One region of the Bacillus infantis NRRL B-14911 genome, then DNA from elsewhere that is predicted to be linked to it. Evidence: predicted binding sites of a transcription regulator. Region 1 holds the regulator's gene; each other region holds the start of a gene.

Region 1 (10,455 bases):
TTTATGTTGGAGTGGGTTTTGATCAGAAAAGGGATCGTTTGGTGAAAATGAATAGCCGGAGGGCTTTAAGAGCGTTGCTTGTGGTTTGAAAAAAGGGGAGAGCGGCTGTTTGAAATATGGATTTCATTAATTGGCTCGATAATCTACCGACTCGGCGATTAATTTTATCAATTGGACGATTAATTTACCGAATTCCTTAAATAATTTACCATTTACCACAAAACAGTCATAGTCTGCCCGCAAACTTCCCCAAATGGCTGAAAAATAGATGCCGGGCGGGCAAACAAGCAGTGTTTTAAATCAAATATATGAGCTAGCAGGCGTTTAAACTGTGAATTTAATCAAATGACCGATTAATTTACCAACTCAACGATTTATTCAATCAAACGACCGATTAATCTACCGAATTCCTCACTTAATTTACCAATTGCCACAAAACAGCCATAGCCCGCCCGCAAACTTCCCCATATGGCTGAAAAATAGATGCCGGGCGGGCAAACAAGCAGTGCTTTGAATCGAATATATGAGCTAGCAGGCGTTTAAACTGTGAATTTAATCAAACGACCGATTAATTTACCAACTCAACGATTTATTCAATCAAATGACCGATTAATCTACCGAATTCCTCGCTTAATTTACCAATTGCCACAAATATCGCGGGATCCCATCCGCAAGCTCCATCAATAGATTGCCATCTTCGTTCAAATCCAAACACAGTAGCACCGTCACCTAGCACTTTCATGCTGCTGGAAAAAGAAAAGTCCTGATGGATGAATAAACCTGGTTTTTATCCGACATAAGAGAGCTGTTAGCAAAAACCGCAAACTTAATCACTCCTACCGATATCCTACCAACCTAACGTCATATCTAACCGTTCTGCCAAATAGTTTACCAACTCCTACGTCTAATCAAATCGTCTAGCGAACTTCTCACTCATCCACTTACCACACACCATTGCCAAGCAAAGAAACGTCCCATCCAATCTCCCTCAACCCAGCTCACCCCAGCTCAACCCACCCCAACTTAGCACCCATTCAACTTCCCATCATCCCCACTCGCATTCACTCTCCCTCCTTCACCCGTATATTCCGGCTGCCCTCCCCAGCGAGCTGCAAACGTACCCTGCATACACGTCCCCCCTTTCACCAAAACCAAATTTCCCACCCATGACAAGCACCCAAAAGCCCACCGGCTGAATACTCTATACAGCTGGAAGAATTTGCTCTTGTTACGTTTGAGATATTTATTAAATGGGAAAATTAATAAGGCATCCATCTTGCAACTTTTTACATAATTCATTTATAATTAAAGTCAAATATAGTCAAAGTCAGGGAGGAGGAGGCCTGGTGAGGAATATATCCGACATAATCGAGAAATATCTGAAGGAAGTCCTGGAGCTGAGTGAACGGGAAAGTGTCGAGATCAAAAGAAGCGAAGTGGCTGATAAATTCCAATGTGTCCCCTCGCAGATCAATTACGTCATTAATACCCGATTTACAATCGAAAAAGGATATATTGTTGAAAGCAAGCGGGGCGGCGGAGGATATATCCGGATCATGAAGGTACAGTCCTATGATCATGCGGACCTGATTGATCAGCTGCTGATGCTGATCCAAAGCAGGATATCGCAGGGAAGCGCTGAGAGCGTCATCTTGCGCCTGGTGGAAGAGGAAGTCATCACACGCCGCGAGGCTAAAATCATGCTCAGTGTAATCGACCGGTCGGTTTTATATATAGAGCTTCCGTTCCGCGATGAATTGCGATCAAGAATGCTGAGAGCAATGCTGACTTCGTTGAAGTATAAATAAAGATTAAGCAGCTGGAGAGGTGAGTGCATGATTTGCCAAGAATGTAATCAGAGGCCGGCAACGCTGCATTTTACAAAGAGCATAAATGGCGGGAAGACCGAATTCCATCTTTGCGAGGTCTGCGCCAAGGAAAAAGGCGAAATGTTCATGATCAATAATCAGGCTTCAGGCTTTTCCCTCAACAGCCTGCTGGCGGGGCTTTTGAATATTGAGCCTGGTCTGCAGCAGCCGAAAAAAGAGCAAAGGCCGCAGGAGCAAGTTCTGCAGTGCAGCAAATGCCAGATGACTTTTAAGCAGTTCATTAAAATCGGACGGTTTGGCTGTGCCCACTGCTATTCGGAATTCAAGGGGCAGCTTGACCCGATCCTGAAGCGCCTCCACAGCGGGAACTGGTCCCATAGAGGGAAGATACCGGCGAGAGCCGGCGGGAGCATTCAGCTCAGGAGAAAGATTGAGGATATGAAAAAAGAATTGAAGGAATTGATCCTGCAGGAAGAGTTTGAAAAAGCTGCCGTGCGCCGGGATGAGATACGGTCCCTTGAAAAACAGCTGAGCAGCGGCAGGGAGGGGGACTGATATCATGTCACTGGAACGTTTCATCAGCCAGGCGGTCAGTTCCTGGATGAGTGCGGAAGGCCCTGATTCTGATATTGTGCTAAGCTCCCGCATCCGTCTGGCAAGGAATATGAATATATATAAGTTTCCTACTCTTTTTTCAAATGAAGAAGGACAGAGCATCATTGAAGATATCAGGAAGATTTCCACCGAGAAGCCTTTCAAAGGGCTTGGAGGATTGGAGCTTTTAGAGATGGGAAGTCTTCAGCCCCTCCAGAAAAGGGTGCTTGTTGAAAAGCATCTGATCAGCCCCAATCTGGCTGAGCAGTCTCCTTACGGGGCTTGTCTCCTGTCAGAAAATGAAGAGGTCAGCATCATGGTCAACGAGGAAGACCATATCCGGATTCAATGCCTGTTTCCTGCATTCAGGCTGACCGAGGCACTTGAGATGGCCAATAAGCTGGATGACTGGCTTGAGGAGAACCTTGAATTTGCCTTTGATGAAGACTACGGGTATCTTACCAGCTGCCCGACCAATGTCGGAACAGGGCTAAGGGCTTCTGTCATGATGCATCTCCCAGGTCTGATGCTCACCCATCAGATGAACCGGATCATCCCGGCCATCAATCAGCTGGGGCTTGTGGTGAGAGGGACATATGGCGAAGGAAGCGAGGCGCTGGGCAATATTTTTCAAGTGTCCAATCAGATCACGCTCGGAAAGTCTGAGGAAGATATCGTAGAAGATCTGAAGAGTGTCGTGGGCCAGCTCATCGCCCAGGAAAGATATGCCCGGGAAGCATTAGCAAAGACTTCAAACATACAATTAGAAGACAGAGTGTACCGTTCCTATGGGATTCTCTCCAACAGCCGGATCATTGAATCAAAAGAAGCGGCAAAATGCTTATCTGATGTCCGGCTGGGTATAGATATGGGATACATCAAAGATATTCCCAAAAATATTTTAAATGAATTGATGATTCTTACACAGCCCGGTTTCCTGCAGCAATATGCCGGCGGGCCGCTCCGGCCTGAAGAACGTGATATTAGAAGGGCTGCACTTATACGCGAAAGATTGAAAATGGAAAAACAATAGTCGGGAGGATGAAATTATGATGTTCGGACGATTTACTGAAAGAGCTCAAAAAGTATTGGCATTAGCACAGGAGGAAGCCATTCGCTTAGGACACAGCAATATCGGCACAGAGCATATCCTGCTCGGCCTCGTCCGTGAAGGAGAAGGGATTGCTGCAAAGGCGCTTTATGCACTCGGACTGGGCTCTGAAAAGATCCAAAAAGAGGTGGAAAACCTTATTGGCCGCGGCCAGGATTCCTCACAGACTCCCCACTATACACCAAGGGCTAAAAAGGTCATTGAGCTCTCAATGGATGAGGCCAGAAAACTGGGCCACTCTTATGTTGGCACAGAGCATATCCTGCTCGGCTTGATCCGTGAGGGTGAGGGTGTTGCCGCACGGGTGCTGAACAATCTGGGAGTCAGCTTGAATAAAGCAAGGCAGCAGGTGCTCCAGCTTCTGGGCAGCAATGATTCAGGAAGCCATCAGGGAGGATCAGCAGCAAGCGCTAATACACCGACCCTTGATAGCCTTGCAAGAGACCTGACAGCCATTGCCAGGGAAGGAAGCCTTGATCCGGTCATCGGCCGAAGCAAGGAAATCCAGCGCGTCATTGAAGTGCTGAGCCGCCGGACAAAGAACAATCCGGTCCTGATCGGGGAGCCTGGCGTCGGTAAGACAGCCATCGCAGAAGGACTTGCACAGCAGATCATCAACAATGAAGTGCCGGAGATCCTCCGCGACAAAAGGGTTATGACACTGGATATGGGGACAGTTGTTGCCGGAACAAAATACCGTGGCGAATTCGAAGACCGCTTGAAAAAAGTAATGGATGAAATCCGCCAGGCTGGCAATATCATTCTCTTCATCGATGAGCTTCATACTTTGATTGGTGCAGGAGGAGCAGAGGGGGCAATCGATGCTTCCAATATCCTGAAGCCATCCCTTGCAAGGGGCGAACTGCAGTGCATCGGCGCCACTACCCTGGATGAATACAGAAAGTATATCGAAAAGGATGCTGCGCTTGAAAGGCGTTTCCAGCCGATCACGGTAGATGAACCGACAGCAGATGAGTCTGTTCAGATCCTTAAGGGGCTGCGCGACCGCTATGAGGCCCATCACAGAGTATCCATCACAGATGAAGCCATCGAGGCAGCTGTTAAGCTTTCTGATCGTTATATCTCAGACCGCTTCCTTCCGGATAAGGCGATCGATCTGATTGATGAAGCAGGTTCAAAAGTACGCCTGCGTTCTTACACTACTCCCCCTAACCTGAAAGAGCTTGAATTGAAGCTTGAAGAAGTCAGGAAGGAAAAAGATGCTGCCGTCCAAAGCCAGGAGTTCGAGAAAGCTGCATCCCTCAGAGACTCTGAACAGCGCCTGCGCGAGCAGCTGGAGGAAACAAAGAAGAGCTGGAAAGAGAAGCAGGGGAAGGAAAACAGCGAAGTCACAGTTGATGATATTGCACATGTAGTAGCAAGCTGGACTGGAATTCCTGTAGCGAAGCTGGCTCAGACAGAAACAGCCAAGCTCCTGAACATGGAAGAAATTCTTCATTCCCGTGTCATTGGCCAGGAAGAAGCGGTCAAGGCGATCTCCAAAGCGGTCCGCCGTGCGCGTGCCGGGCTGAAAGATCCTAAGCGCCCAATCGGCTCCTTCGTATTCCTCGGCCCTACTGGGGTCGGTAAGACTGAGCTTGCGCGTGCGCTTGCAGAGGCGATGTTCGGCGATGAAGATGCAATGATCCGCATCGATATGTCTGAATATATGGAGAAGCATTCAACTTCCCGTCTTGTTGGTTCACCTCCGGGATATGTAGGATATGAGGAAGGCGGCCAGCTGACAGAAAAAGTCCGCAGGAAGCCATACTCAGTTGTCCTTCTGGATGAGATTGAGAAAGCACATCCGGATGTATTCAATATCCTCCTTCAGGTTCTTGAGGATGGACGCCTGACAGATTCTAAAGGCCGGACTGTCGACTTCCGAAACACAGTCCTGATCATGACATCCAATGTCGGGGCAGAAGCGCTGAAACGCAATAAATATGTCGGCTTTAACATCCAGGATGGAGAGCAGGACTATAAGGATATGAAAGGCAAGGTAATGGAAGAGCTTAAGAAGGCTTTCCGCCCTGAATTCCTTAACCGGATCGATGAAATCATCGTGTTCCACGCCCTTGAGAAAAAACATCTCAAGGAAATCGTTACATTGCTTTCCGATCAATTGGTTAAACGCCTGCAGGAACAGGAAATTGTCCTTGGCCTGACCGATAAGGCAAAAGAGAAAATTTCCGAGGAAGGGTACGACCCTGAGTATGGTGCAAGGCCGCTCCGCCGCGCGATCCAAAAGCATATCGAGGACCGTTTGTCAGAGGAGCTGCTGAAGGGCCAGGTGCTGACAGGGCAGAATGTCATTATCGATGTAGAAGATGGGGAATTTGTCGTGAAAACAGAAGAATCTCCTGAAACTGCAACAAACTTATCTAAATAAACGTCATATTATATAATAAAAAAGGTACACGGTGCACAATGCGTGTACCTTTTTTCCATTGAAGGCATTTCAATCTGTCCTTATATAAAAAATCAGCCATTTCCACTACTTTCCTTGGACAGGCATTTTTATATAAGCGGGGAAGTATAATATACTTTCCCTATAATGAAACTAATGGTGCACTTTTCACAATAGAAGAGAATGAAATAGAAAGGGAGAAACGGATGGCAAAAAGAAAGACCAAATTCATCTGCCAGGAATGCGGCTATGAGTCCGCCAAGTGGATGGGCAAATGTCCTGCCTGCGGGCAGTGGAATACAATGGTGGAGGAAACGGAGAAGCCTGCAGCTGGAGGAAGAAGGGGTGCATTTGCCCATTCGGCAGGCGTAACCCTTGCTTCTAAAGCGACGCCGATCACCTCAATTGAGACAGTCAATGAACCGCGGATCTATACAGACCTGAAGGAGCTCAACCGCGTTCTGGGAGGCGGGGTGGTAAGGGGCTCGCTTGTTCTGATCGGGGGCGACCCCGGAATCGGGAAGTCGACGCTCCTCCTGCAGGTATCTTCCCAGCTGGCCCGGAAGGATCATTCTGTTCTTTATATTTCCGGAGAGGAATCCATGAGGCAGACAAAGCTCAGGGCTGACAGGCTTGGGGTTGTATCAGATAAGCTGCTCGTATATGCAGAAACGAATCTCGAGGAAATCAGCCGGACCATTGAAAATGAAAATCCCAGCTTTGTGATCATTGATTCAATCCAGACTGTTTTTCATCCGGATATCACCTCGGCCCCTGGAAGCGTCTCGCAGGTAAGGGAATGTACCGCGGAGCTGATGAGGATCGGAAAGACCAAAGGCATCGCGATCTTTATCGTGGGGCATGTCACGAAGGAAGGATCGATTGCCGGCCCGAGGCTGCTCGAGCATATGGTTGACACAGTCCTCTACTTCGAGGGTGAAAGGCATCATACGTACCGCATTCTCAGGGCTGTTAAGAACCGTTTCGGATCAACCAATGAAATGGGCATCTTTGAAATGAAGGAATTCGGCCTTGAAGAGGTGGAAAATCCATCGGAAATATTCCTTGAAGAGCGCTCCCAGGGGGCATCCGGATCTACAGTTGTTGCCTCCATGGAAGGGACGAGGCCGGTGCTGGTTGAAATTCAGGCGCTCATTTCCCCGACGAGCTTCGGGAATCCGAGGAGGATGGCAACCGGGATCGATCATAACCGCGTCCCGCTTTTAATGGCTGTGCTTGAAAAGCGTGTCGGGATGCTTCTGCAAAATCAGGATGCTTATTTGAAGGTGGCAGGCGGCGTTAAGCTGGATGAACCTGCGATTGACCTGGCAATTGCCGTCAGCATTGCCTCAAGCTTCAGGGATAAGCCAACACAGGCCTCTGATTGCATCATTGGAGAAGTGGGTTTGACCGGCGAAGTCCGCCGTGTCTCCAGGATCGAACAGCGTGTCCAGGAAGCTGCTAAGCTTGGGTTTGAACGGATCATCCTTCCTGCTAAGAACCTTGGAGGCTGGGACTCTCCGCCGGGCGTGCAGCTAATCGGGGTTAATACAGTCAGCGAGGCCTTAAAAGCGGCATTAGGAGGATAAGATATGGACAATAAAAAGCTGGGCGAAAAGACCCGGAGCGACATTTTGAAATTTCTGGCACCGGGAACACCGATACGCGAAGGGATCGATAATGTCCTGCGTGCAAACACAGGCGGACTGATTGTACTGGGCTGCAATGAAAAGGTGAAGGCGATTGTAGATGGGGGCTTTCAGATCAATTGCCCTTTCACGCCAAGTTATCTGTATGAGCTGGCCAAAATGGATGGCGCCATCGTCCTGAATGAGACAGGCAGCAAGATTCTTATAGCCAATGCCCAGCTTGCCCCGAACCCGGGCATCCCTTCTTCGGAAACCGGGATGCGGCACCGGACGGCAGAGCGGGTGGCAAAGGAGACAGGGGCGCTTGTCGTTGCCATTTCACAGCGGCGGACAGTCATCACACTCTACCAGGGCCATTTCAGATATGCATTGAAAGACATCGCCGTCATTCTCGCAAAAGCCAACCAGGCAGTCCAGACGCTTGAGAAATACAAAGTGGTGCTGGAGCAGAGCATCGCAAGCCTCGGGATCCTTGAGTTTGAAGAGCTTGTGACCTACAGCGATGTTCTTCAGGTGCTGCACCGCTATGAGATGGTGCTGAAGATCAAGCAGGAACTGATGTCCTACCTGAGTGAACTGGGTACAGAAGGCAGGCTGATCCGCCTGCAGATGAACGAGCTCTTGACTGACATGGAAAAGGAAACTTCTTTGATCATCAAAGACTATGCCTTTGATAAGGATGTCAGCACGAAGGAAGCAATCAGCAAAATGCAGGAGCTGGCAAGCGGCGAAACGATCGAGGACAGCATCCTCCTGAAGCTGATCGGCTATAGCGGCTATGTCCACCTGGATGAAGGAATTTGTCCAAGAGGGTACCGGATGCTTAATAAAATCCCCCGGCTCCCGCCAATCATTATTGAAAATCTCATCACCAGATTCCAGGAGCTTCCTGAAATCACAGCAGCTTCAGTAGAGGATCTTGATGAGGTGGAAGGCATCGGTGAAGTCAGGGCGAGAAAAATCCGTGAGGGCCTCAAGCTGGTCAAGGAGCAGCTGTTTGCGGACCGTCAGCTTTAATTGCCCATTGAATTGGTCTATACAGTATGCTAAAATGGTGGTTTTATATTATTTGACACTCTGTTTGCACGGTGCTACGCTTAAGGTGTATCAGTATATAAAACCTCCGATATTATTATATTTAAATAATGTTACAAAAAACCAAATTAACATATTCTGCAGGTTTCAATTCAGGGAATTTGTTTATAATGATTAAAAGGAGGTGAAGGAATGTTAAAACGCATTGTACAGGCATGCTTTCTTATTACCGGGGGGACCCTTGGGATCTTTTTGATTCCGGACTTGCTCGGGCTAGTTGCTTTGGACGACATTCCTCTTTTAAATAATCCGTATGTGTCCGCTATTTTAGGTGCCATTATTTTTTATCTTATATCTTTTTGGGCAGTTGATTATGTAACCAATTTCGTGAGATGGGTAGAGGAATCATTGGTGAAAGCGCCTATAACAGATATTATTTTTGGCAGTGTGGGCCTTGCTTTCGGCCTGATAGTGGCATTTTTGATCGGCTTTGCGCTCAATGCAATCGAATTTCCGATTGTCAATACGGTCGCCCCGATCCTGCTGACGCTGATTTTTGGCTATCTTGGCTTCCAGGTGGGCTTTAAAAAGCGGGATGAGCTTCTGGGATTATTTACGAGCCGGAAAAAGAAATCCGGTGAAGAGGAAGCAGAGCCAGTTGAGAAAAACGCATTAAAGATTCTGGATACAAGTGTGATCATTGACGGAAGGATCGCGGATATCTGCCAGACGGGCTTCCTTGAAGGAACCATCGTCATACCCCAGTTCGTCCTTGAGGAGCTTCAGCATATAGCTGATTCTTCAGATGTATTGAAAAGGAACAGGGGGAGGCGGGGGCTGGATATCCTGAACCGTATCCAGAAGGAGCTTTCCATCAAGGTCGAGATTTATGAAGGGGACTTTGAAGAGATCCAGGAAGTAGACAGCAAGCTTGTGAAATTGGCAAAGCTGACGAACGGTGTTGTGGTGACAAATGACTTTAATCTTAACAAGGTATGCGAGCTACAGAAGGTATCTGTGCTCAATATCAATGACTTGGCCAATGCGGTCAAGCCGGTGGTGCTGCCTGGAGAAGAGATGAAGGTGCAGGTCATCAAGGACGGGAAAGAGCATAATCAGGGTGTTGCTTATCTGGATGACGGTACAATGATTGTCGTCGAAGATGGCCGCGATTATATCGGCAAGCACATCGATGTCCTTGTCACCAGCGTGCTGCAGACCTCTGCGGGCCGCATGATATTTGCAAAGCCTAAGCTGCTTGAAAAAGCTTTATAAAAGAGAGTTGGGAGACTGTTTATGCCTTATCAGGTAATTATTCCTGCTGCAGGCCAGGGGAAAAGGATGGGCGCCGGCAAAAATAAACTTTTGCTTGAGATCCGCGGTGTGCCGGTTTTCATACACACGCTGAGGGTGTTTGAAAGCGATCCGGATTGTACTGGCATCCTGCTTGCGGTCAATCCGTCCGAGAAGGCGGAGATCCAAGAGCTTCTTGCCTTTTACGATATCAAGAAAGTCATTGGACTCGTTCCCGGTGGATCCGAACGCCAATACAGCGTCTATAATGCGGTGAAGGAGCTGCAGGGCGATGGCATTGCCATGGTGCATGATGCGGCCCGCCCCTTCATCGACCAGCACCTGATCAGGAAGCTGACGGAGGCTGCGGATCAGGATGGCAGCGCAGTATTGGCCGTGCCAGTGAAGGATACTGTGAAAAAGGCTGCCGGCAATCAAATCCTGGAAACAGTTGAACGATCAAGTCTGTGGGCAGTCCAAACCCCACAGGCTTTTCGTGTTTCCACCCTCCTGCACATTCATCAGAAAGCGGCT
Region 2 (10,455 bases), 1.0 Mb from region 1:
CAACAAGCACATCGACAGGCATATAGAATTTAACGCCTTTTTCCTCTGCCTTTTTCATGAACGAATCGGCAAGATCGATTTTGTCTTCTTCAAGAAGGGATTTCCCGATTTCGTGGCCTTGTGCTTTAACGAACGTATAAGCAAGACCTCCGCCGATGATCAGATTATCTACCTTATCAAGCAGGTTTTCGATAACACCGATTTTGTCCTTTACCTTCGCTCCGCCGACAATTGCCGTAAACGGGCGCTCCGGATTGGACATCGCTTTTCCAAGAACGTCCAGTTCCTTTTCCATCAGCAGGCCGGAAACAGCCGGAAGATGGTGTGCAATGCCTTCAGTTGAAGCATGGGCACGGTGGGCAGCGCCGAATGCGTCATTTACATACACATCCGCAAGTTCTGCAAACGCCTTTGCCAGCTCAGGATCATTCTTTTCCTCACCAGGGTAGAAGCGGACGTTTTCAAGAAGGAGAACATCGCCCTCAGCCATTTCGGAAACCAACCCTTGTACAGCTTCACCGTAGGCTTCGTCTGCTTTCTTTACATCCTTGCCCAACAGCTCTGATAAGCGCTTGGCAACTGGTGTAAGGCGCAGTTCTTCTACTGCCTGGCCTTTTGGACGGCCAAGGTGGCTTGCAAGGATGACTTTAGCTCCCTGTTCAGTCAAGTACTGAATGGTAGGAAGAGCTGCTGTGATGCGAGTTTCGTCCGTAATAGAGCCATCTTTCATCGGCACGTTAAAGTCCACACGGCAAAAAACGCGTTTACCTTTTAAATCAATGTCTTTTACGCTTTTTTTGTTCACGGCAAAGGACCTCCCAGTTTCTGATAGTGTTCAAAAGAAAAGGGAGAGGGAATTGTTTCCCGCTCCCCTTTTCCCCATCATTATAGATGTTCGCTATTTTTTTATCCAATAAAACAGGGTTTTAAAGGAAAGCTTCGGTTCCCGGAGTTCATACAGGACCAAACAATAGCTTATTTATTGTTTTAAATCGTACCTATTAAAGGCCTTGCTTTGCAATGTAGTCTACAAGGTCTACAACGCGGTTAGAGTAGCCTGACTCGTTGTCATACCAAGAGATTACTTTTACCATGCTGCCTTCCATAACCATTGTTGACAATGCATCAATAGTAGAAGAAGCAGGGCTTCCGTTGTAGTCGCTTGATACAAGCGGCTCTTCGCTGTAAGCAAGGATTCCTTTAAGGTCGCCTTCTGAAGCTGCTTTGAATGCTGCGTTGATTTCTTCAGCTGTTACGTCTTTGTCAAGCTCAGCAACAAGGTCAACAAGAGAAACGTTTGGAGTTGGAACACGCATAGCTCCGCCGTTCAGCTTGCCTTTCAGTTCAGGCAATACAAGGGAAACTGCTTTTGCAGCACCAGTTGTAGTTGGGATGATGTTTTCAGCAGCTGCACGCGCACGACGGTAGTCTTTGTGCGGAAGGTCAAGGATCTGCTGATCATTTGTGTATGAGTGAACAGTAGTCATCATACCGCGCTTGATGCCGAACTTGTCGTTCAATACTTTAGCGAATGGCGCTAAGCAGTTTGTTGTACAAGATGCATTTGAGATAACGTGGTGGCTTCCTGCATCATATTTGTCATGGTTAACACCCATAACGATTGTGATATCTTCGTCAGAAGCTGGAGCTGAGATGATAACCTTCTTCGCGCCTGCTTCTAAGTGTTTAGCTGCATCGTCGCGCTTTGTGAAGCGTCCAGTAGATTCTACTACTACTTCAACGCCAAGGTCTCCCCATCCAAGCTGAGCAGGATTGCGCTCTGCAAGAACCTTCACTCTTTGGCCGCCTACTACCAGGAAATCTCCGTCTACAGAAACTTCTTCGTTAAGTGTGCCGTGAACTGTGTCATATTTTAAAAGGTGTGCAAGCATGTTTGCATCTGTAAGGTCGTTTACCGCTACAACTTCTACTTCTGAGTTCTTAAGTGCTGCGCGGAATACGTTGCGCCCGATTCTTCCAAATCCATTAATACCAACTTTAACTGCCATGTTAATATTTCCTCCTTTAGATAGTAGGGATATTTGTTAGTTTTATATTAAAGGGGATTACCCTTTTAACAACTGTTTTGCTGCGCCTTCATCCGTGATCAGGATCGTTGAGGACGGCGCCTGTTTCATATAGGCCCTTATTGCCTTTGCCTTCGAAGACCCTCCGGCAACTGCAATAACATGTTCGATATCTGCCAGGTCTTTGAGCTGAAGCCCTATGGTCTGCACTTTATGGACCACTTCGCCCGCTTCATCGAAATAATAGCCGAATGCTTCTCCTACTGCTTTCCGCTCCTGAATCTTCAATAAGTCCTCCGGTGTCGTTTTACGGCGCTCCGCCATTGTTATAGCGTCTCCAATTCCATGTAAAACCATTCCAGCGGATTGTATCAGATTCAATACTTCATTAATAACGGGTTCCTTCATGATTGTCTCGTACATCGTCTTGCTTACCTGATCCGGGACATGAAGGAATTTGTGGCGGGAGGCTGTGTGCTCCGCCATCATGGCGCAGATGGTATTCGCCTGGTTTTTGACCTCCTCGCCGATGCCGCCCCGTGCAGGGACGAACAGCAATTCGTCGTCAAAGAGATTGGGCGTCAGCATCTCAGCCACGGCCGCCATGGTCGATCCGCCCGTTACAGCAACGGTATTCTTCCCTTTAAGCCGCTGTTTCATACTGGCCGCACAGGCCCTGCCAAGCTCGCTTTTCACCCATGGTGATTCATCGCTGTTGCCGGCAACCACAATCACCTGCCGGACGCCAAGGACTTCTTTCAGCCTTGCTTCCAGTATGTCTATACCCGTTATGTCTCTCATTATGCTTTCAAGTCTTTCCAGTAAATCCTTGCCTTCGGCTGTCAGGTTCATACCTGAACTTGCTACAGAGATAAGATTTTGATTCTTTAGGAAATCAACCTCGCTTCTAAGCACTCTTTCCGTTGATCCAAGGCTCACTGCCAGACTTCTTCGGCCCACCGGCTGCATAAAACCTATGTACTGAAGAATTTGGTAGCGTTTTTGCATAACAGTAAGTAAATCAGGCAATAATCTTTTTTGTATATCGATCAATGAGTCCATCGCATGCCCCTTTTTTAGAAGTATTCCACATAGGAACGTTCTAACGTGGTCAATTTCTGTCCCGCATAGACATATTATGTCCCGCTTGAACCAAAAAAAATCACCCCTGTTACAATTACATTCTAGCAGGAGTGATTTGCGAATTCAACTGATTAGAACCGGTTTTTTGCTGTAAGCGCTTCATATAGCGTAAATTGATCAATCCGCCCAAACTGGACCTCTTCCCCATCCAGTTCCACGACCGGAATCATAAGCCCGTACCGTTCAGTCAGATCATCGCTGGCGCTGATATCCACTTCCTCAAGCTCAAATTCATGCTCTGCTTGAAGATCCAGGATTAATTTTTTTGCATTATCGCACAAATGGCAGCCTTCTCTTGTATATAATCGCATCTGTCGATCTTTCACTATACTTCCTTCTTTCTTCATTCATATCTTTTGCGTTTCGCTGAAGAGGGGATGCCCAGCTGGTCCCTGTATTTGGCAACCGTCCGCCTGGAAATGACGATAGCATCCCCCTTCTCCAGTATGCTCATGATCTCCGAGTCAGAAAGAGGCTTCAGTTTATCCTCAGCTTCTACCATGGCAGCAATCTTCTTCTTCACACTTGCTGACGAAGCACCATCGGCTCCGGTAGTCTTTACCGCGCTTGTAAAAAAGGTCTTCAGCTCAAATGTGCCAAAAGGAGTCTGGACATACTTTTCGCGGACCGTCCGGCTTACTGTCGACTCATGGATTTCCAATTCATCCGCGATTTCTTTCATTGTCATCGGTCTCAGCTTTGCAGGCCCTTCAATGAAAAAATCCTGCTGTTTTTCTACCAGCTTCATTGTAACCTTTTTAATCGTATCTTTCCTTTGTTCCAAACTGCGGACAATCCAATTATAGTCCTGCGACCGGTCCTGGAGGTATTTTCTGACCTCTTTGTCGCCAGTGCTTTTAAAGCTTTCATAATACTGGCTGTTAAAGCTGACTTTTGGGAGCAGCTCATCCTGGACGGTTATCAGGAAAGAGCTGCCGTCCCAGCTGACAGCCACATCAGGGACAATATAGCCTGCACTTTCTTTTGAAAAAGCCGCTGCAGGCCTTGGATTGAGCGTTCTGACTAAATCGGAGACACGCTGGATATCCTTCAGCTCCACACCAAGGAGCGAAGCCAGCTGCTTCCACTTTTTATCGGCGAACCATTCGAAATGCTCTTCCATGATCACTTCAGCGAGATCATCCGGGCTCAAAAGCCGCTGCACCTGCAAAAGGAGGCATTCCTGCAGTGTCCGCGCCCCAATGCCCGCCGGCTCCAGAAGCTGAAGCTCTGCGAGTGCTTCAGCGGCATCACCTTCACTGACGCAGAGCTCATCCGCAATTTCTGTGACACTTTCACGCAAGTAACCGTTTTCATCTATACTTTTAATAATCCTTCTGATGATCTTGTCCATCAGAGGAGATATATATTTAATTTCAAGCTGTGAGATCAAATAATCCTCAAGCAGATTGTCTTTTGCCCTGATCTGCTCGATCCACGATCTGTCATCCTTTTTCAGCTTGCTGCTTGCGCCTCTGACTCTGTCGCGGCGCGGATCCATCGCCCTTACATTTTCTGTCTCTATCTGCATAAGGGGATTTTCAAGCGCCCTGCTCTCCAAAAAGGCCGTAAGCTCAAGCGCAGAATATTGAAGGAGCGCAATCGCCTGGGACAACTCCTGTGTCATCGCCAATTTAAGCGACTGCTGCTGAAATAAACCTGCATTCATGTTCATTGCACATTCCCCCTTCTTCTATTTTACATGATGGAAGGGGAATGGTGAATGGGAATATATATAAAGAAAGCAGAAGCTTTTCGCATTCCGGACTATGGCAGGTGATTCCATGATGTTCATCCCGCGAAGATGTAAAGCATCTTTCAAACGAAAAAAAAGCCTCCAGCCCTATAACAGGCAGGAGGCTTTTGGTACGCCCTCGGCAGGAATCGAACCCACATCTCAAGAACCGGAATCTTACGTGCTATCCGTTGCACCACGAGGGCAAATCATACAGGTCTTCTATAAGACACTAGTATATAATACTAAAGCCGGCCGCTTTTTGTCAATGGTTAAACAATAATTGACTATAGCGGCCGATTTTATTTAAAGTTTTTCTCGATATACTTCTGTTCCTCTTTTTCGCTCAGGAGTCCTTTGGCTTCCCCGACAGTACCGCCCTGGAGCTTCCAGATGCTGTTATGGTCCCTGGCTGCAGACGAAAAGTCGCCCTCACTCCATCTTTTAAGGATATCCAGGTATAAATCTGAATGCTGGTAGTTCATTTCATTGGCTTCCACCACATAGATCAGCCTGCTGATCCTGTCAGGAGTGATCTGCAGTGCGCCCCATTTATTTTCCGCTTTCACCTTTTGATGGCTCATATCATGGATGGCCTGCTGTACAGCTGATTCTTCCATATTGCCCGGGAACAGCTTTTTCAAGTCCTTTTCCCCTTTGGACGAAGCTGACCTTTCTTCCGCAGCCCGTTCTCCCTTTCCTAGTGAAGTATAATTATAGGCAGCATATCCGGCCAGTGCCAGGATGATCAGGCCCAGCCCTGCAAGCCGCAGCTTATTATGAAAAAATGATTTCTTTTTTTTAGACAAAATCGCAGCCTCCAGCATTAATTTACATGCCCGTATCCCCACTTCAATTTTCAGCTTCCTTTGTTTAAAAATAGAAGAGGTGGGTATGATGGTTATGGATAAGGAAATTTTTATCAATGCAATTATTATACCGCATTAAGCAGGTATATCCTGCTAAAGAGAGAATAAAATGATTGCAGCATATATTGGATTTCCATAAGCGATTTGTTTGACCTTTATTGACCATCAGTGTATCATAATGATTACATACAGAACCCAAAATATTTCTTCTTATGGAAGAACATGCTTTAATCCGTTGTATGTTGGATCTTTATCTTGAAGGAGGAACTGACAAATGAATTTAATCCCTACAGTTATTGAACAGACAAACAGGGGCGAGCGCGCATACGATATTTATTCACGCCTTCTGAAAGACCGCATCATCATGCTTGGTAGTGCGATCGATGATAATGTGTCAAACTCCATTGTAGCTCAGCTGCTATTCCTGGAAGCAGAAAACCCTGAAAAGGATATCACTTTGTACATCAACAGCCCTGGCGGCAGCATCACTGCCGGTATGGCGATTTATGATACGATGCAGTACATCCGTCCGAAGGTTTCCACAGTCTGCATCGGGATGGCCGCTTCCATGGGTGCATTCCTTCTGGCAGCAGGCGAGAAAGGCAAGCGTTTTGCCCTTCCAAACAGTGAAGTCATGATCCATCAGCCGCTGGGCGGAGCTCAGGGCCAGGCAACAGAAATCGAAATTGCCGCAAAGCGCATTCTTTTCCTTCGCGAAAAGCTCAACCAAATTCTTTCAGAACGCACAGGCCAGCCGCTTGAAGTGATCGCTAAGGATACTGACCGCGACAACTTCATGACAGCTGAGAGAGCATTGGAATACGGCCTGATCGACCAGATCATCAGCCGCAATGTCCTGGAAGAAAAGAAAGACAAGTAAAGAGAGCAAGAGGGCTGACAGGTTCAGCCCTCTTTTTTGTGGTTAAAGAGATTATGGTGTTAAACAAAGAAAAAGCGCCCTGCACAAATGCTCAGGGTGCCTTTTCAGTTTTTTTTCAGCTTTCCTGCTGGATATATTGCGAAAGCTCTTCGAGTGCTTCCTCTTCATCACTTCCATCAGCCACCAGGTTTACAACAGAGCCGGTGCTGACTGCAAGGCTCATAAGGCCCATGATGCTCTTCGCATTGACCTTCTTTCCGTCCTTCTCCAAAAAGATATCTGAAGAAAAGCGGTTTGCTTCCTGGACAAACAGGGCGGCAGGTCGGGCCTGCAGGCCGGTCCGCAGCTTTACTTCCACTTGTTTTTCAACCATTTCTCTCTAACCTCCCATATTATCTTATTTCTAATTGCCTGTTATGGATTCACCTAAACGCAGTTTTTCTGCTATTTCATCTATTTTTCTAAGTCGGTGATTAATGCCTGATTTGCTGATATGGCTGCCTGACACCATCTCCCCAAGCTCCTTCAGGGTTACATCCTGATAGGCTACCCGAAGCTCTGCAATTTCCCTGAGCTTTTCCGGGAGTATATCAAGGCCGACAGTATCCTTGATATAACGGATATTCTCGACCTGCCTGAGAGCCGCGCCGATTGTTTTATTAAGATTGGCGGTCTCGCAGTTTACAAGCCTGTTCACAGAGTTCCTCATATCCCTGACAATCCGGATATCCTCAAAGCGCAGCAGCGCTCCGTGGGCACCGATGATGTTCAGGAATTCGGTGATCTTCTCGGCTTCCTTCAAATACGTGATATAGCCTTTTTTTCTTTCAAGTGTCTTGCTGTTCAATCCAAATGTATTCATTAATTCACACAAAGAATCATTATGCTCTTTGTATAGTGAAAAAATTTCCAAGTGATAAGATGATGTTTCAGGGTTGTTCACCGAGCCGCCGGCAAGGAAGGCGCCGCGCAGATAGGAGCGCTTGCAGCATTTCTTTTTCACAAGCTCCTCTGAAATATCATGGGTAAAATCAAATCCCTCTTTCAGGATCTTCAGGTCGGCGAGTATTTCCTGCGCCTGCTGCGCCAGTCTTACAATATAGACATTATTCTTTTTCAGGCGCATCTTTTTTCGTACAAGCAGCTCCACTTGAACGGTGTAATTCTTTTTCGTCAGTGTATAAATTCTTCTCGCTATGGCGGCATTCTCTGTCTGGATATCCACAATTAGTTTCCGGCTGGAAAAAGAGAGTGATCCGTTCATCCGAATAAGCGCTGATAATTCAGCCTTGCCGCAGCAGTCTTTAACTTCAAGGTTGGTTAGTTCCTTTTTCGTTTCCGAAGCGAAAGACATACCTTCACCCCCCGCCCAGACAAACGCTTGCACATTTATATTTACGCTTTATATCGCTTGCTGGTTTCATTTATTAGTAAAGAAAATAAAATATCTGCTACTTCCTGTGTATCATGGCGGATAACGCCGCCGTCCAGGCTGACGATTTCGCCGTGAACAACCTCGAGGCCCAGCCCCTGCAGGTTGGCCACATCATAATGGACAGGCTTGGCCAGCTCCTCGCTGTACCGCTCCTGTACTTTTTCCGGAATATCTTCCTTATTGACAAGGATCGTATTGATAAAAGAACAGTTCATATGGTCATATATGGCCTTTACATGATCGCTCGCCGTAAAATCAAGCGTCTCCCCTGCCTGCGTCATCAGATTGCAGATATAGACCTTTTTGGCCTTCGCATTGCAGACCTCTCTTCCCAGGTTCGGAACAAGGAGGTTTGGAAGTATGCTTGTATAAAGGCTGCCAGGCCCGATGATGATCAGATCCGCCTGCCTGATGGCCTGGATGGTCTCCGGCAGGGCATTGACATCCTCAGGGCTCAGGAAGACTTTTTTAATTTTTTTCCCTGAGTATGGAATCTTGGATTCTCCTGAAACAATTGTCCCATCCTCCATCTCAGCATGGAGGACGACACTCTGGTCTGCAGCCGGGAGAACCTTTCCCCTAACATTGAGAACCTTGCTCATTTCCTGGATGGCATGAGTGAAATTGCCTGTGATCGAGGTCATGGCAGCAAGGATCAGGTTGCCGAGTGAATGGCCGGAAAGCTCATTCGCGGTGCTGAACCTGTGCTGGAACATTTCCTCGATGAGCGGCTCCACATCAGACAGTGCAGCTAAAACATTTCGAATATCCCCAGGGGGAGGAATCTGCAGTTCATTCCGGAGGCGGCCCGAGCTCCCGCCATCATCAGCCACCGTCACGATGGCTGTGATATCTGCAGGATGCTTCTTCAAACCGCGCAGGAGGACCGGGAGCCCTGTGCCTCCCCCTATGATGACGATTCTAGGCTGTTCTGTACCTGTCATGTTGTTTTATCCTTTCTCCTCTCGATATCGCGATGAGTGATATGTGTATGGTAATCCGCTTCATAAAAGCGGGCAATATACTCAGCTAGGGCTACAGAACGGTGCTGGCCGCCTGTGCAGCCAATCGCGATCACCAGCTGGGCCTTGCCCTCGCGCTTATAGTGAGGGAGCATGAAGCTCAGCAGATCTGTAACCTTTTCGAGAAATTTATTGGTTTCATTCCATTTCAGTACATATGTCGACACATCTTCATCCAAGCCGGTTTTCGGCCTCATGCTCTCGATGTAATGGGGATTCGGCAGAAATCGTACATCAAACACAAGATCTGCGTCTATCGGCAGGCCATGCTTAAAGCCAAATGACATTACATTGACGGTAAACGTCGTCTTCCGGTTGACTGAAAACTGATCAAGGATTTTTTCCCTCAGCTCCCGCGGCTTCATGTTTGATGTTTTATATATCAGCTGGGCCCTCCCCTTCAGCTCCTCCAGAAGCTCCCTTTCAAGCTTGATGCCTTCAAGAGGCAAACCTGACGGAGCAAGGGGATGGGAACGCCGCGTTTCCTTGTAGCGCCTGACCAATGTAGAGTCATCCGCATCCAGATACAAAATCTGCGGAGCCACCCATGAAGTTTCGGCCAAATCGTCCAGCGCCTTGAATAGATGATCAAAGAACTCCCTGCCGCGAAGGTCCATGACCAGTGCAACCTTATTCATCTTATTCCCTGATTCCTTCATCAGTTCAAGAAATTTCGGAAGCAGAGTCGGAGGCAGGTTATCCACACAGAAAAAGCCAAGATCCTCAAAACTCTGGATCGCCACTGTTTTCCCTGCTCCCGACATCCCAGTTATTATGACCATTTGTGTATCAGTCGCCGCACCGCTGCTCATTCCTATTCTCCCCTTGTAATCTATATTATTTAACTCGGGTCCAGCCGGTAGCTTAGAAGCTCGAAATTCGGCGTATAGGTAAACGTCCCGTAAATAATTCCATTTCCATGAATCATATATTCAAGAATGTGATAATCGCCGGCAGCCATCGGCAGATTCTTGATATCATCAAAATCATGCCAGGACAGCTTCCCTTCCTCCGACTCATCCAGATTGATGCCATCAGACTCCCGTGCAAGGAAAGTAAACATCATCCATTCAGAAAGCACCTTATCCCCGTCTTTCATAATGAAGGTAAAGATCCCCTTCAAGCCCGGGTTTCTTAAGTATATGCCTGTCTCCTCGCGGAATTCCCTGATGCAGGAATCCCGGACTGATTCACCCGGCTCCATCTTTCCTCCGGGCGCTACCCACCAGCCACGTCTCGGTTTTTGTAAAAGCAATACTTGATTTTCCTTCAACAGCACACAATTCGTGACCCGCTGCAACAGCCTCACCTCAGCATTTCCTTCTCATGACCGCCGTACAGGCA
Region 3 (10,455 bases), 1.3 Mb from region 1:
ATGGACAATATTGATACTCTGATGACTTCAGCCGGACAGCTGAAGCCGCTTTTTAAAAAGGTGACACCTCTATTCCAGCAGCTCCTGAAAAAAGGATAAGAAGAGTTTTCCATTAATTTGAATAAAAAACAAGCTGCCTGATTATGGGCAGCTTGTTTTATGTATTGATATCCGTTTTATTCCCCGCTTTGGGCATCCTGCCTGCCTAGCTCGTATGCCTCATTCATAACTTTTGTGAAAAGTGTCATAAATGGCTGGATCATCTCGAGCGACAGCTCAATACCTGCCTTTTCCAGCTCCTGCTGGGCTTCAGGCATATATTTCATGGCTATTTGCATAAACTCCATCGTTTTATCATTGGATTGCATAAGGACATTCCCTCCTTTTCCTCAACTTTGGCCAGGCAATTTGCCTGTCTCTTTATACCTTTCAATAGATGAGTTTAGCTCATCCCGATAATTTGGGTCAACATCCGGGCTGTATTTTCCAAGCGAAATCACACCATCATCAAAATCAAATGACAGATTCCCCGATTTAAGCTCCCCATTATTCATCCTTTCAGCTACCAGCTCATAAAGTGCATCTACATGCTGGATCGTACTCGTAAGGACGGTCGATTCCCCGAGGTCTGACTGGTCGGATATATAGCCGATCGCATACAGACCCAGTTCTTTTACTTTTTCGATCACAGGCACATTAAAGCCGTCGCCGGCAGGGTAAATCACATCAGAATGATTCCTGGCCATGACATCCAGAAGCTCCAGGGCCCTCTGTTCATTATCCCATTCTCCGACATAGCGTATCTCCACCTCTGTATCTTCATTCTGGTAGATGGCTCCCTCATAAAAACCCTCGACCTCAGGCTGCCATTCAAAGGCTGCCATCACTCCAACTTTATTGGTTTCTGACATTTCTGCCGCAAGCATCCCTGCAAAATAACCCATAGCATACCCTTCAAAATTCAAGCTGGTGGTGTTCTCATTATTGGCATCGCCATTAAAGCTGACAAAATGGATGTCAGGGTATTCATCCGAAATTTCATTGAAATATAAGGCGTACTCGTTTCCGTGGCCAAAAATAAGGTTTACCCCCTTCTGGGCGTACTCCCTTACAGCACGCTCAACAACGGGAAGAGAGTTCATTCCTTCTTTATAGAATACATCCACATCGAATTTGGACTGGATTTTCAGCATCCCTTTATAGCCTTTCGTGCCCCAGACCTGGTCATTGATCGTATCGGGCACCAGCAGCCCTGCTTTCTTCAGCTCTCCGCGGGGAGAAGCTTGTCCGCATGACGACAGCACCAGAAGGAGCAGCAGAATCGGGCTTATGAATTTCACAAAACGGAGCATGTATATCTGACCGCCTTTCCAAGTGCACTGATAAAGGCTCTCTAAATGGTGCCGCTGGCCATTAGAACAGGCCAGCAAAAAGGCAGTAGTGCAGCTTCAGTATTTAAGGACGGCACCGGCTGTTCCGGCACCGGATGAAAGAGTCATAAGACCCATAATTTCCTCGTCTTTTTTCATTTTACCCTTAATTCAGCGGAATGAAAATATTTTTCCTCCATTAGAAAACTTTGGGGCTGCCCGGCCCGCTTAGCCGGCTGGAAGAATCCGCGCTTCTTTTCACATACTCCTGCTGCTTATCCAGCACAATATGATAAGGTATTTGTTCTTTGATGATTTTCCTGTCTGCTTCAGGAGCAATTGCGGGACTGCAATCGGCGGGCTCCTTCATGCCAAGATGCTTGGCACATTTTCCCCAGCGGCCTTTTTCCCCGCTCCATAACAAAAGAGACCCGGTTTCTTCTGTTGCGGCTGCTTCAATAATTCCTTCAGCGGCTTCCGCTGCATGTATTGCATCCCCTTTATGTTCAAGCATGGTGTTATCCTTATTTTCCAGCCCCTCGATTGCCCTCTGAAAAGCAAAAGCAGAAGGCTGCCATAGCCCGAACAGGGTAGGAAGATATATTTTCAGGGCTCCAGAATGGCAGTTCCCCTCGTTCCCGGCTTCATAATACTGGACGGGCATCAGGATAACAGGCTTGGAGCGTGTTTCTTCTATTGATGCCTCTAAATGTCCAAACATCCCTTCCCATAAGGAAAGCTCCGTTTCTTCCCTGAAATAAAAGTCATAAAGCGAAAGGAAGATGAGATGAGGTTCCTCAATGGAGCCATTTGCCTTCCAGTCTGCTTCGCTGAACACAGTAAAATTGGCATTGCGTCCAACCAGCAATTCTTTATCTGCTGTATACCTGTCATCCCCCCTGGAGCCTGGAACAATCCCTGTCACTTCAAGCCCGCGGTCAAGCAGCTTCATCGCCAAATGGAAACCCAAAAATTCGTATGCGCCTACAACAATTGCCCGATTCATTGCACTTCCTCCCTGATACACCTACTTTTAGTATCCTATGCCGGGGAACTGGAAATATTTCTCCTTGGCTTGTAATCTCAAAGGGGATTGGCGCTGCTGCCAGACTGAAATCGAAGTTAAAAAATTGCTTTCTCTTATCATGAAGGCTTTGTTAAACAAGGTACACTCACACAGCATCATGTAAAAAAAAGCCTATTGGATAATAGGCTCCTATAAAATCTTCTCATATGATTTTAAAAATTTGGCCATCTGGCTGCCAAGCTGCTGCTTTTTATCTGGGAGCATATAGCAGATTGATATGGGCGCCTTCTCATCCTTCCACTTGACAGAAAGTTCATTCAGCAGGCTTGACTGTTTATATGCCCTGCCTCCTGACAGTACATGGATGATTTTCACCGGGATCGGCGTGCGGTCCATTATTTCCTCTGCCGGCATGCTTCGTTCTGCCAGAGCCCGGGGCGAGTCAGACTCATGTGATATGGCAAGCTCCTTAAGAAGCTTTTTATAAAAGAATTTATGTTCCTTTTCCTGCTCCAGATGGTCCTTGAGTGAAAGGACAGGGTTCAGGAGGATGACAGAGCGGATCTTCCCTTCCATTTCCTTCATGAGCTTCAAAGCAGCCAGCGCTCCCATTCCTTCTGCGATAATGTGGATTTTTTCATTGATGATTTCTGTCCTCAGGACATGCTCATATAAATTCCTCGCCATTTCTACCGCTTTATCGCTGCCCCAATTCCTCCCGTACAGATTGGAATAGAACACTGTATATCCTGCTCTTCTCAGCAGGCGGAGAATCGCTGCCTTTCCTTCATTCTGCGTCCAGAAGCTGCTCTTTTCGTCAACGAAATGCCTCTCATCCCCAATGATCATGATACCGAAACCTTTTGGCCGCTCAGGATAGTGGATCATATTCCATTCGGTATCGAGTTTGAAGTTTCGGTGTTCCATTATAAAAACTCCTTTTACATATGTGATCATAATTAATGTATGAAAAGCATGGATAAATGCAAGGGAATATGCCTACCATCAGTGAAAAAGAGGAAACAGCCCCCGGCCCGCGGACAGTCATGGCTAAAAGGCGTTTATTATTTTTTCAGGTTGTGGTAATATGATATAAGATTACATAATGAGGTGAAAACAGTGAAATACTTTTGGACTCTTTTCTGGACTTTCCTGCTTGTAGAAATGCTGACATATGTAGTCAGTTCCATGATTGGCTCAACATTTGATTTTGTAACCGGTGCCATCCTCGCTGCAGGTGCCACTATCCTTATTCTTGTTCTGTCCGCCATTATCCCTGAGGAATCTGCAGGCAAACAAGGCTTGCATTAATCAGCCGCCAAAACCAGGTCATCCTGCATGAAGCAGGATGACTTTTTTTGGCTGCGGTCCTTCAGGACTTCCTTAAAGCATTAAGTCTGATGCCCCCATCTTCAATTCCTATTTCGACAGAGCTGTTATCCCGGATCCTTCCGGAAATGATTTCCTTTGCAAGCCTGGTTTCGATATTCCTTTGGATGAATCGTTTAAGCGGGCGCGCCCCATACACCGGATCAAATCCATTTTGTGCAATATATTCTTTTGCTTCATCCTTTATACTTATTTTAATGTGCTGGTCTTCAAGCCTCCTCTGAAGGTCCAGCATCAGCTTGCCGACAATCCCTTTAATGTCTCCCAGCGACAGGGGCTTGAACAGGATCATTTCATCGACTCTGTTAAGAAATTCAGGACGGAACCGGCTTCGCAATTCGGTCATGACCCTATCCCTTGTCTCCTCCGGGATTTCTTCGCCTGCCTGTTCGAGCAGATAAGCAGAGCCGATATTGGAAGTCATAATAATGACTGTATTCTTGAAATCAACCGTCCGGCCCTGAGAGTCCGTTACCCGTCCATCATCCAGCATCTGCAGGAGAACATTGAAAACTTCAGGGTGGGCCTTTTCAATTTCATCAAGAAGAATGACTGAGTACGGCTTTCTCCTTACTGCTTCTGTAAGCTGTCCACCTTCCTCATATCCTACATACCCGGGAGGTGCGCCGATTAGTCTTGAAACCGCATGTTTTTCCATATATTCGGACATATCGATCCGGATCAGCTGTTCTTCATTGTCAAAAAGGGAGTGAGCGAGTGCCTTGGCCAGCTCAGTCTTTCCTACTCCGGTTGGCCCCAGAAAGATAAAAGAGCCGATCGGCCTGTTCGGGTCCTGGATGCCGGCTCTTGCCCGGAGAACGGCATCAGCTACAAGGCTGACCGCTTCCTCCTGGCCGATGACGCGCTGATGGAGAGTATCCTCAAGCTTGAGGAGCTTTTCCCTTTCACCCTCTACAAGCTTTGTGACAGGGATTCCGGTCCATCTCGCCACAATGCCGGCAATTTCATCTTCTGTTACCTCTTCGCGGAGGAGACGCTCTCCCTGCCTTTCCCCTTCCTCGGATTCCAGCTTCTTCAGTTCTTTCTCGAGAGCAGGGATAGATCCGTGCCGCAATTCCGCCGCTTTGTTGAGATCATAATTATTCTCAGCCTCCTGAAGATCCAGGCGGTATTTCTCCAATTGCTCTCTTTTTTCCTGAACCTTTTGGATAGCTTCTTTTTCAAGCTCCCATTTCGTTTTCATGGAGTATGCCTTTTCTTTCAGTCCTGCCAGTTCTTTCTGGAGGGCTTCAAGGCGTTCGCGGCTGCTGTCATCACTTTCTTTTTCGAGAGCCGCTTCTTCTATTTCAAGCTGCATGACGCGGCGTGACACTTCGTCAAGCTCAGCAGGCATAGAATCGATTTCTGTCCGGATCATGGCGCATGCCTCATCAACAAGGTCAATCGCTTTGTCCGGCAGGAAGCGGTCTGTGATATATCTGTCAGAAAGAGCTGCTGCAGCGACCAGGGCACGGTCATGTATGTTGACGCCATGGTGGATTTCAAATCTCTCCTTAAGCCCCCGCAGGATGGAGATGGAATCCTCTACATCCGGTTCGCTTACCAGCACCTGCTGGAACCTGCGCTCAAGCGCCGGATCTTTTTCAATATATTTTCTATGCTCGTTAAGTGTAGTGGCACCAATGCAGTGCAGTTCTCCTCGTGCAAGCATCGGCTTCAGCATATTCCCTGCATCCATTGCCCCTTCGGTCTTCCCCGCCCCTACAATCGTGTGGAGTTCATCAATGAAGAGGAGAATCCTGCCCTCACTTTTTTTCACTTCATTCAATACCGCTTTCAGCCTTTCTTCAAACTCGCCCCTGAATTTGGCCCCTGCAACAAGGGAACTCATATCGAGTGAGAATATCGTTTTATCCTTCAGCCCCTCCGGCACATCCCTGCGCACAATCCGCTGGGCCAGACCTTCAACAATGGCTGTTTTGCCAACGCCCGGCTCGCCGATAAGAACGGGATTATTTTTCGTCTTCCTGGAAAGGATGCGGATAACATTCCTGATTTCACTGTCTCTGCCGATTACAGGATCCACTTTTCCTGCCTTTACTTCCGCAACAAGATCTCTGCCATATTTCTTCAACGCTTCATAAGAAGCTTCCGGGTTTTGCGAGGTCACTTTTTGATTCCCCCTGATAGCCATAATGGCCGTATTTAATTCTTCAAAGCCAGCACCAATACCGGCCAGGAGCTTGCCAGCCTGGGTTTTTCCGCGCACAGCAGCAAGCATCAGATGCTCTGCTGAAAGATAAAGATCTTCAAGCTCCTGCATCATTTTCTCCGCCTCAGCGAGAAGCCTCTGCAGGGCGGCAGTTATATACAGTTTACCTTGTTCTGCTCCTCCGCCTGATACCTGGGGTTTTCTTGCCAGGCTATCCTCAAGACCGCTGCTGAAGCTTTTAGCAGAAGCCCCGGCTCTCTCAAGGATCGTGCTGACAAGGCTGTCTTCCTGTTCCATGAGGCTCAGGAACAGATGGGCTTCGTCTACTTCCTGATGCTGCATGATCGCTGCCTTTGACTGGGCATTCAAGAACCCCTGCTGCATCCTTTCCGTCATTTTGTTAAGATCCATTAAAAAACCTCCTTTGACCTTTGTTGACCTTTATTTATATTATAGACTTTTGTACATGTATGTAAAGAATTTAGATGCCCTCTTATCTATTGCCTTTTCACTCTCGTTAAAAACAAGCTTTTACAGGTTATGCACCAGCAAAGCATACGGCCGGGCAGTTTTGGGAACATATGAAAAAAAACGAGGGGAATGATCCCCCCGCTTCTTAAGGCTTTCGCTGGTATGTCCAGATCCGGTTATGATTGGAAGCTTCCGGAAATGTGTCTCCCGCTTTCATTTTCAGCTGCTTCGGGTTATTGACATTGCTCCCGGTTTCACCGATTTCGATATAGATCCCGTTATTGGGAGCCTTCTGGCCCGGACGGAATTGGCGGTTCTGCCCCATCGTGCAACTCCTCCTTATAGTCAAAATCATTATTATTATATCCATCCACAACCGTGTTAAAGGAAGAAACAATTCCCACGCCCTGATATCGCTTTACACGTCCGGCTGGTTATAGTTAAATGAATAAGGATAAAAAAGAAAATTGGAGGATAAACAATTGGATTTTTTCACTTTAGTCAAGTATCTGCTTTTAGGATTATTCCAGGGATTCACTGAGCCTATCCCCATCTCCTCCAGCGGACATTTGGAAATTGCCGAGCACTTTATGGATTTAAAAATAGAAGGCATGAGCTTTGCCCTGCTTGTTAACGCTGCTTCTTTGATTGCGGTTCTCATTATATACAGGGAAGATATCATCAGGCTTGCCAAAAACGGCCTTGTGTACATAACAACAAAGGATAAAAGGGCAGAAGCTGATTTTCGCTTTATCATTTATCTGATCATCGGCACCATTCCTGCCGGCGTAATCGGCATCCTGTTTGAGGATTACATCGATGAGCATCTCGCCAATATTAAAACCGTGGGAATCACCCTGGTAGTAACTGGTCTTGCTTTGTGGCTGATCCGCAATATGAAAGGAAGGAAGAATGATGCAGGGCTCACGGTCAAGGATGCCGTCATTGTCGGCCTTGCTCAGGCGGTTGCACTCATTCCCGGCATCAGCCGGTCCGGGGCGACCATCGTAGCTTCCATGGGCCTTGGCATGAAGCAGGAAACTGCGCTTAGATTTTCTTTCTTGCTGTATATTCCAGTCAGTGCCGGAGGAATGATCCTTGGCCTTAAGGACCTGCTCGGCGACCCAAACTTAGGATCACTGGCCCTCCCCTACGCCATTGCCTTCATCGCTTCTTTGGTGGCATCCTATTTTTCACTGAAGTGGTTCATGAATATCATGGCTAAAGGGAACCTTATTTATTTTGCCATCTACTGCTTCATTGTTGGGCCAATCGTCTATTTTCTATCATAAGTCAAACTGACTGCCCTAAAAAATGATACCTTTGCCACAAAAAAAACCCAGAGTCCGCGGTCTCTGGGTTTTAAGTATTTATAAGAGCTCTGAGAGCAGCGCCTTCTGGGCGTGGAGACGGTTCCCCGCCTGCTGGAATACAGCAGAATGGCTGCCATCGATTATATCTGCAGCAACTTCCTCACCTCTGTGCGCCGGGAGACAATGGAGGAAGGTATAATCTTGTTTTGCAGCTGCTGCAAGCTGGGCATTTACCTGGTAAGACTTGAATATCTCAAGACGCTCGGCATTTTCCTGTTCCTGGCCCATACTGGTCCAAACATCAGTATAAAGGATGTCAGCACCTGCAGCTGCTTCAATGGCACTATTCACTACTTCAATTTCCGCGCCGGTTTCTTTGCCAAACTGCTTTGCCAGCGCCAGCACCTTTTCCTGGGGTTCATATCCTGGTGGTGCTGCAATTGTCAGATTCATGCCTACCTTGGCTGCTGCAATCATCAGGGAGTGGGCTACATTATTCCCATCACCTGCATAAACAAGCTTTAATCCTTCAAGCCTTCCTTTCACTTCATAGATGGTCAGCAAGTCGGCCAGCGCCTGGCAGGGATGGTAAAGATCCGTCAGCCCGTTGATAACCGGAATATCTGCATGCAGTGCAAGCTCCTCAACCATCCCATGGGAAAAGGTCCTGATCATAATCGCATCAACATACTGGGAAAGAACTTTTGCTGTATCTGCAACGGTTTCCCCTCGCCCAATCTGCAGATCATTGCTGTTCAGATAAAGGGCACTCCCTCCGAGCTGGATCATACCAGCCTCAAAAGACACCCTCGTTCTTGTTGATGGCTTTTCAAAAATCATTCCCAATATCTTTCCATTCAAAGACTTGGAATCCTTGCCCAGCAGGGAGGCATTCTTCATCTTCCTGGCCTTCTGGACAAGACCCAGAATTGTATTTTTAGAGAAATCAGCCAGGGTCAAGAAATCCTTCCCCTGGATATCGAGGCTTTTATCAGCTGCTTGTGCGGTTATCATACATGTGTCACATCCTTAATGATTTGATTATGCCATTCCTGAAGAGGGCATACTTCCCATTCTTTGACCTGGAGAGATTCCAGGAAGGCATTGAGCGTTTCCGGCTGTGTAAAGACAGGGAGGCGGTTCTTGACAGCAAATTCTCTCAGCACAAAATCTTCCTGTGCTTCTCCCCTGCTGAAGACAGCAAGGATGTTTGCATCCATATCCCGGTCTCCACCTGCCGTCTGAAGAGTTATTCCTAAAAGGTCCAATGTCTCTTCAAGACCTTCCATACGATCTGTTTCGCCTCTTCCCGTCATGATGACAGCTGCTGCTGCAGGCTTTATTTCTTTATGAAATGCTTTTTTCACAGCTTCATTCAATGAAGTGGCCAAAGCAATTCCTTCTCCTGTCGACCTCATTTCCGGTGATGTTTTTGGATCAAGCCCTTTAAGGGCATAATTTGAAAATACCGGATATTTCACACAGACAAACGGCAGATTATCGTACACCGGCCCTTCTGATTCGGGCAGTTTATATTTCCCAAGCAATATTTTTGTCGCAATTTGTACAAGAGGGACATTTGCCACCTTGCTGACAACCGGCACAGTCCTGCTAGCCCTCGGGTTTACTTCAAGCAGGTATACTTCCTCTCCGTCAACAATATACTGGATGTTCATCAAACCTTTATAGGCCAGATCCTTAACAATTTTTTTCCCATACTCGAACATTTTTTTCTTAGCTGTCCCGGAAACGGACTGTGCCGGCAGTACGGAGAGGCTGTCCCCGGAATGGACCCCTGTTTTTTCGATATGTTCCATGATGACCGGGACAAGGATGTTGTCTCCATCAGCTGCAAGATCCAGCTCTGCTTCAGCAGCATGCAAAAATTGATCACAAAGCACAGGGTAGGTGATTTCCTGCTTTTCCAAGAAGCTCGACAGCTCGCTGCTGCTCCTGATTATGTGCATTCCTTTTCCGCCGATGACAAAAGAAGGCCTGATCAGGACTGGGTAGCCGATTCTTTCTGCTGCTTCTCTCAGCTCTGTGTCCCCTGCAGCAGTCTCTCCCTTGATCCTCGGAATCTCCAGCCTATCGAGGAGGCGGTAGAACAGGTCGCGGTCTTCGAGGTCATCAATGACTGCCGAACGCGTCCCAAGCAGGTTGAGCCCTGCCTTTTCCAGCTTATCGGCCAGGTTAAGCGCAGTCTGTCCCCCCAGCTGGACGATGACATCTTTAATGCCTTCTGAATCGGCAACATTAAGGACTGCCTCCGGTGTCAGCGGTTCAAAATAAAGGCGGTCGGCTGTTGCAAAGTCTGTACTGACCGTTTCAGGGTTATTATTGATCATCACTGTTTCAATGCCTTCTGCCTTCAGGGCAAATACCCCGTGTACAGAGCAATAATCGAACTCGATTCCCTGCCCGATGCGGATAGGTCCGCTTCCGATGATCAGCACCTTCTTGTTTTCGCTTGGCAGCTGCTCGTTTTCCCCATAATAGCTTGAATAATAATAATTGGACTGTGCTTCAAATTCAGCTGCACAGGTATCCACCATTTTGTATGAAGGCAGTATTCCCAATTGCTTTCTCTTCTTCCTGACTGACAGAGCATCTTCCTTCCATATGGATGCAAGATACTCATCGCTGAATCCTTTCTCCTTGAACACCTGCATCTGTTCTTTACAAACCGTTTCAAGAGAACAGGATGCAATT

The links. Region 1 encodes CtsR, which represses protease genes until heat stress. Its sites were predicted from a motif close to ATGGTCAATAAAGGTCAAACA; they were not measured.
Region 2: a site for CtsR is predicted at 5,920-5,940, ahead of clpP (ATP-dependent Clp endopeptidase proteolytic subunit ClpP). Genes of this name have one in related genera too.
Region 3: a site for CtsR is predicted at 6,381-6,401, ahead of clpB (ATP-dependent chaperone ClpB). Genes of this name have one in related genera too.

The regions. Positions count from the first base shown of each region.
Region 1 is NC_022524.1:105,730-116,184, forward strand. Features, by position in the region: gene N288_RS00570 (CtsR family transcriptional regulator) at 1,344-1,808, shown strand; gene N288_RS00575 (UvrB/UvrC motif-containing protein) at 1,836-2,384, shown strand; gene N288_RS00580 (protein arginine kinase) at 2,389-3,456, shown strand; gene clpC (ATP-dependent protease ATP-binding subunit ClpC) at 3,473-5,926, shown strand; gene radA (DNA repair protein RadA) at 6,151-7,533, shown strand; gene disA (DNA integrity scanning diadenylate cyclase DisA) at 7,537-8,610, shown strand; gene N288_RS00600 (PIN/TRAM domain-containing protein) at 8,821-9,903, shown strand; gene ispD (2-C-methyl-D-erythritol 4-phosphate cytidylyltransferase) at 9,925-10,455, shown strand, end outside.
Region 2 is NC_022524.1:3,965,183-3,975,637, forward strand. Features, by position in the region: gene N288_RS20045 (phosphoglycerate kinase) at 1-805, opposite strand, end outside; gene gap (type I glyceraldehyde-3-phosphate dehydrogenase) at 1,002-2,009, opposite strand; gene N288_RS20055 (sugar-binding transcriptional regulator) at 2,067-3,089, opposite strand; gene N288_RS20060 (glutaredoxin family protein) at 3,242-3,496, opposite strand; gene rpoN (RNA polymerase factor sigma-54) at 3,514-4,845, opposite strand; tRNA gene N288_RS20070 (tRNA-Arg) at 5,040-5,111, opposite strand; gene N288_RS20075 (DUF6241 domain-containing protein) at 5,208-5,714, opposite strand; gene clpP (ATP-dependent Clp endopeptidase proteolytic subunit ClpP) at 6,049-6,654, shown strand; gene N288_RS20085 (HPr family phosphocarrier protein) at 6,770-7,027, opposite strand; gene whiA (DNA-binding protein WhiA) at 7,058-8,008, opposite strand; gene N288_RS20095 (gluconeogenesis factor YvcK family protein) at 8,050-9,033, opposite strand; gene rapZ (RNase adapter RapZ) at 9,030-9,923, opposite strand; gene N288_RS20105 (8-oxo-dGTP diphosphatase) at 9,953-10,411, opposite strand.
Region 3 is NC_022524.1:1,357,048-1,367,502, reverse strand. Features, by position in the region: gene N288_RS07035 (hypothetical protein) at 1-99, shown strand, start outside; gene N288_RS07030 (ComZ family protein) at 177-368, opposite strand; gene N288_RS07025 (BMP family ABC transporter substrate-binding protein) at 390-1,352, opposite strand; gene N288_RS07020 (Rossmann-fold NAD(P)-binding domain-containing protein) at 1,570-2,376, opposite strand; gene N288_RS07015 (lipase family protein) at 2,587-3,324, opposite strand; gene N288_RS07010 (YjzD family protein) at 3,517-3,708, shown strand; gene clpB (ATP-dependent chaperone ClpB) at 3,770-6,370, opposite strand; gene N288_RS07000 (YjzC family protein) at 6,576-6,755, opposite strand; gene N288_RS06995 (undecaprenyl-diphosphate phosphatase) at 6,913-7,722, shown strand; gene argF (ornithine carbamoyltransferase) at 7,801-8,757, opposite strand; gene N288_RS06985 (carbamoyl phosphate synthase large subunit) at 8,754-10,455, opposite strand, start outside.